DNA from 2 places in the Virgibacillus tibetensis genome. Region 2 is predicted to be linked to the other one. Evidence: a T-box and tRNA genes for the amino acid it is inferred to sense, from the RefSeq annotation. Region 2 holds a T-box; the other holds one or more tRNA genes.
What was found. The T-box of region 2 lies ahead of metG (methionine--tRNA ligase). A T-box ahead of a tRNA ligase gene usually reads a tRNA of that ligase, here a tRNA-Met.
Positions count from the first base shown of each region.

Region 1 (3,201 bases), on a different contig from region 2:
GTCTCCTGCCAAAAAAGTTACAACAATTTTTACACAAAATAGCAGGATTTTATAGTACAATGAAGAATATAGTTATAAGGTATAAGACATTTATCGGTAAATATATGAAGTTTAAGAGGAGGTAGAAGCCTTGTCTTCAAAGAAAAAAACGGTAACAAGATTAGATTCCAGTTATATGCAGCAGTATGACGCACACCAGGAAAGACAAAAGAAAAAGAAGCAACGTTTATATCGCCGTCTTGTGTTATTTTCTGTAATAGTAGTGATTGCTATTGGAAGCATGGCAACCTACCATTTTAACCAGCGTGTGGTACAGAAAGAGAAAGCTGAGCAATACGAACAGCTTGAAAAAGAGTTGGTTTCACTGGAAAAAGAGGAAGAGAATCTTAGAGAAGAAATTGAATTATTAAATGATGAAGATTATGTTTTAGAAATAGCTCGAACGAATTATTTCTTCTCAAGAAAAGGAGAGATGATCTTCAAAATTTCTGACGAAGATCCTTCATATTGACACACTTTTATAAGCTTAGCTATACTATATAGTAGAAAGCTATTTATACTTTATTTTTAAAGTATTAGGAAATCAAGGCTTTTCAATTACGTGGAAAAGCATGTTTTTCTAAAAATTCTAAGGAGGAGCATTTTTTTTATGTCAATCGAAGTAGGCAGCAAGCTGCAGGGAAAGGTAACTGGGATTACTAATTTTGGGGCATTTGTTGAGCTTGGAGAAGGAAAAACAGGCCTTGTTCACATTAGTGAGGTTGCCGATAACTATGTCAAAGACATTAATGAGCATTTTAGCGTTGGTGACGAAGTAACGGTAAAGGTTATTAATGTCGAAAAGGATGGCAAAATTGGTTTGTCCATTAAAAAGGCAAAGGATAAACCAAAACGCCCACAAAGGGACACTCGTGAGAGAACGGAAACATTTGAGTCAAAAATGAGCCGTTTTCTCAAAGATTCAGAGGACCGTTTAGCCTCTTTAAAGAAGCACACGGAATCCAAACGTGGGGGTCGAGGTGCTAAAAGAGGGTAGCAGATGCTGTCTATGGACAATGCTCTATAATATAATAGATAAAAAGAAAGCAGTTACTACTATGATAAGTGGTAACTGCTTTCTTTCGATTAGTAGACATTTTCCATTAATAAGGGTCTGCAAGTGTAATTCGTCACTCGCAGACCCCATTCAGATCCCAGCCTTCAACTCATAACCAGTCGCCTACGCTTTTAAATATAGCGGCAGAGGGGATCGAACCCCCGACCTCACGGGTATGAACCGTACGCTCTAGCCAGCTGAGCTACGCCGCCAAAATAAGTCAACAGGAGATATCATACATCATGGCACCTTTTGTGTCAATAAATTTTGATGAAATAGTTTAGGTGAAAAGGGCTCCCTTCAAAGTTTCATAACTTGATATTCAGGGATTAAGCAGTGCTGCTTAATCCCTGAATCGTACACTTTGCCTATCTATTCTAGCGTTTTCGCTTTTGTTTTCTGGTTCATATGCATTTTAGACTTACTTTTACTCGACATCTCGCGATTGTATTCCTCATCTTCCTCAACGGGTTTTGTTCGTTTTATAAAGAAGGACAGGATAAATCCGATAACAGCAAACACAGTTGCAACCATAAAGGAGTCATTAATCCCTTCTATTGTCGCCAGCCTTTCGATTACCGCCATTTGCTCCTGTGTAGGAGTACCAGTACTAGGCATGAAATCTGAAACATGTTTCGCTGCCTGGCTGCTCATAACGGTTACTAAAAATGCCGTTCCAATAGATCCAGCCATTTGACGTAGTGTATTTGCCATTGCTGTACCATGGGAGTACAACCTTCTTGGAAGCTGGTTTAATCCTGCAGTCATAATAGGCATCATGATCATCGAAATCCCAACCATCCGTGCACTATAAACAAACATCATATAATAATAACCTGTTTCATCGGTAAGGCCTGCGAATAAATATGTTGTAACTGCAGTAATTCCGAGACCAACCAGTGCTAGTGGCCGTGCACCAATGCGATCAAAAAGAGCACCTGTAAATGGTGACATGAATGCTGATATTAGAGCGCCAGGCAATAATAGCAATCCTGATTCCAGTGGTGAAAATCCGCGGATATTCTGTAAGTAGATAGGAATTAAGATCATTGCCGCGAACATAGACATGGTAATAACAACACTAATGATAGTAGTTAACGAAAACATGCTATATTTAAACACACGGAATTCGAGCATAGGTACCTTTAGTCGGAGCTGTCTGGTAACAAAGAAAACCATAACAATAGCACCTATTCCAAGGGGGATTAATGTTTGAGCACTATCCCATCCCTGCTCACCTGCACTACTAAACCCATACAGTAACCCACCAAAAGCGAAGGTCGATAAAATTATTGACTTGAAATCGACCTTAGGATTAGATAATTTCGTTACATTCTTTAAGAGGAAATAAGCTAGAATGATATCAATAATAACTATAGGTAGTACGATGAAGAATAACACACGCCATGAATACGACTGTACAATAAGTCCGGATAGTGTGGGTCCAATTGCCGGAGCAAACATCATAGCTAAACCAATATACCCCATAGCTGTTCCACGTTTTTCAATGGTGAATAAGCTCAAAATAACGTTCATTAAAAGTGGCATCATAATTCCAGCACCAGATGCCTGGACCACACGACCTGCCAGAAGCATGGGGAAAGAATAGGATATTCCACAGATTAGGGTTCCTAAAGCAAACAGTGACATTGCTGTAAGAAAGAGTTTTCTTGTCGAATATTTCTCCATAAAAAAAGCGGTAACAGGAATTAATATCCCATTCACGAGCATAAATATAGTTGTTAACGATTGCGCTGCGTTTGCCGTCATATCTAAGTCAACCATCATAACTGGAAGGGCCACGTTCATTAATGTTTGGTTAAGGATAGCAACAAAAGCCCCCATCACCATTACAAAGATAACAGGAAATTTCTTTACTTCCGATGCATCCACATAAGCTGCTCTATCTATCATTTTTTTCATCTCCAGTTACGTTGATCTTTTCTATAATTAATTGGTGAAGTGAGAGTAAGTTCTCAACATCCTCTTCAGAAATATCGCCTAGTTTGGATAGGCGCTTAAAGAACAATGCATGTCCTTCCTTTTCCTTGTGCTCTCCCAATTTTGTTAAATTAAGTACGATAGCTCTTCGGTCTTCCTTCGAA
Region 1 is NZ_JARZFX010000030.1:2,547-5,747, forward strand. Features, by position in the region: gene yabQ (spore cortex biosynthesis protein YabQ) at 1-125, shown strand, start outside; gene QGM71_RS21495 (FtsB family cell division protein) at 131-511, shown strand; gene QGM71_RS21500 (S1 domain-containing RNA-binding protein) at 650-1,036, shown strand; tRNA gene QGM71_RS21505 (tRNA-Met) at 1,235-1,308, opposite strand; gene QGM71_RS21510 (DHA2 family efflux MFS transporter permease subunit) at 1,469-3,010, opposite strand; gene QGM71_RS21515 (MarR family winged helix-turn-helix transcriptional regulator) at 3,000-3,201, opposite strand, start outside.
Region 1: it encodes a tRNA-Met, which carries the amino acid that the T-box ahead of metG (methionine--tRNA ligase) is inferred to sense. The anticodon was not compared.

Region 2 (3,201 bases):
CCCGATTCCGATTGGAGTATTTTACATAAAGCCCGATACATACCTGCCTCCGCTTCCCCTTCTTTGTAAAACTTACTTACATCTTGTAAGAAGAGTTACATTTTTGAAAGGGAGAGTTACGGGGAGACAACAACTTGTAGCATTGAAATAAAGTTTGATTAAATTAACTCTATAAACCTTGATAAAATAGCAAATAGAAAAAGCGTGTCTTGAAAAAAGATTGATCATTTCTATGATCCTTATTCCATTAAAGCGCCCTATAACGGAATAACACTTTGAGCTTCTTCTATATCTATTTAGTTTAACAAGAAAAGGGATTCAAAAATTCTTATAAAGTAGATTGTTTATTTAACTTTTCAATTTCAATGTTTATAGTTTCAACATCAATCCTTTCAAATAAAGGTTTAACACTCTTTATAGAAGCTGCATATTTTTCAATAGGATTCCACTGAAACTCTGATATTCCTAACATCTCTTTTACAATAACACTAGAAAATGGAAGGAAAGGACTTAGTAATTGAGCTAAATTTGCAATGATATATATACAAGTTGTCAATGTATCCTTACAGTCCGTATGAGACTTTTTTATTTGAATCCATGGTTGTTGTGAATCAAAATATTTATTGGCACTTCTAATAAATTCGAATAGCACCTCTAAAGCTCGTTTGAAATGTGTTTCTTCAATAAGTGAACCTATTTTTGTGTAAAGGTCTTGAATATCATTCTTTATTTGTCTGTCAATTTTTCCATCTGGTATGGCTTCATCAAAAGACTTCTCTATAAATTTTAATGTTCTATTCACAAAGTTTCCGTAAGCCCCTAACAATTCACTATTGTGACTATAAATAAACTCTCTCCATGAAAAGTCAGAGTCTCTATTTTCAGGTGCATTTACAGTTAAGAAATACCGAATTGAATCTGGATGATATTTCTCAATCATATCAGGGACCCATACTGCCCAATTTTTACTTGTCGAGAGTTTTTTCTTTTCAACAGTTAAATATTCATTTGAAACTATATGAGTAGGCAAGCAAGGTTCCTCTATCCCCATTAAGATTGAAGGCCAGATTATAGAATGAAATGGAATATTATCCTTTCCATGAATATAATATGACTTTGTATCTTTGCTCCAAAAGCTAGAATCATCCTCGTTATTTTCTTCGGCCCATTTCTTACTAGCAGAAAAGTAACCTGAAACAGCTTCTATCCATACATAAATTTTCTTATCCTCATAGCCATTTACTGGTACTGGAACACCAATTGATAAGTCTCTTGAAACTGCTCGGTCATGCAACCCTTCATTTAAATACCTCTCTGTTAATTGAACCGCATTTTCACGCCACAATCCCTTCTCCTTTGCGTTATTAACATATTTTTCCAGTTTTTCTTGAAATGTACTTAATTTAAAATAGAAGTGTTCTGTATTCTTTGTAGTTGGAGAATCACCGCATATCTTACATTTCTTTTCAAGAAGGTCTAATGGTTCTAAGATTTTTGAACAATGGTCACATTGATCACCTCGTGCATCTTTACCACAATTAGGACAAAGCCCCTCTACAAATCGGTCAGGTAAAAATTGTTCACAAGTATTACAATACCCTGTTCAATTTCTTTTTTATAAATCTTTTCATTGTTGAATAACTTCAGGAATATATTTTGTACAATTTTATGATGATGTATTGTATCAGTACGTGTATAGCAATCATAAGTAAAACCAAGTTTTTCAAAGCACTCACTAAACTCTTTGTGATATTTATCAGCAATTTCTTTTGGAGTTACCCCTTCTTGCTTTGCCCTAATAGTAATTGGAGTTCCGTTACAATCACTTCCTGAACATATAGGACGTTTTCCCCTTTCGTTCTATAATACCGAGCTAAAACATCTCCTGATAATAAACTAGCTATGTGACCTAAATGCAATGAGCCATTAGCATATGGCCAAGCCCCTCCAATTAGTACATTCATACTTTTTCCTCCTTTTAACTAAATAAAAAACCTCGCCCTAAGACAAAAACGCTTGCCTAAGGACGAGGTTATACTCGTGTTACCACCTTAATTTACTAATCACTCACATGATTAGCCTCAATAAGTACGGAACAATAAAGTTCTTATACTCTGACATTTATAACGAGTGCCAAATCTCGTCACAACCTTACTCATAATTAAAGAGTTCGGCTGTGCAGCTCAGAGACCATATTCAATCAAATATTCTATGCTTCTTTTCAGCTCCCGAAGCTCTCTGTAAAAGAATAAAATTGATTTACTCTTCTCATCATTGCCTTTATTATTCATCCACCTTATTTACCTTATTATTACACTTAATTTATATTAAAACAATATTCAAATTCGAATATCAAGATACGTTGATAATATGCTCATAAAGAGCAATTTTTAAACTCATCCTTGTTCCACTAAACTGTTTAAGTACATTTCTTAACTGTCTCACACTAATCATTTTACATAAATATCCAATATTATTCAAACGCCTTATTCCATTAAATGGCCCTTTAACGGAATAACTCTATAATTACTCAACAGTTCCTTATCCATCTTTCAATTCAGATGTTCTTTTCCTTTTCACTGTAAAAACCCCCTTTAAATAAACGTTCCAAAGGGGTAAAGCTTCGCATCTTTTTTATAAACATCGTAACTTTATTTCAAATCAACACAACTATATATCTGTAACTTAGTTGGAATTTCCCCAAATCCCCCTCAACCCCTTGCGGTTATTGACTCCACCCCCTCTTTTACGCCTCAAGGCAATGAAACTAAGTTCTTCCCTCAACCTCCCATTTTTCCCCTCTTTTTTCCGTTCTGGACTGTATCTAATATTCTGCCATTGTAAAATAAGTTCTTCCCTGAATGGAGAGAAGAATCAAGAGAAAAGACTGATTATTGCGGATGAATAGAGCCACTTGTGCGGAGTTTTGAGCCATTCGTTGCGTAGAAAAGAGCCACCATTTGCGGAGCAGAGAGCCACTAATAAAACTACTCATTTATGGAATAGAGCCAGAGCCACAGCGGAGCTGCTTGCCATTGACTGTAACGCCCGATTCTTTGCAGACGCTGGAAGGGGGTCGGGGCCCCGCCAGCGAATGCTTAGAATCGACTTGTCCGTGTTATCATGTTTGAGCAGGTGTGCCTTTTAGGCATTATTTATGCCATACCTGCGATATTTCCACAACAAGGACAAAAGTTAAGT
Region 2 is NZ_JARZFX010000020.1:34,441-37,641, reverse strand. Features, by position in the region: partial or broken gene metG (methionine--tRNA ligase) at 329-1,964, opposite strand; T-box leader at 2,020-2,284, opposite strand.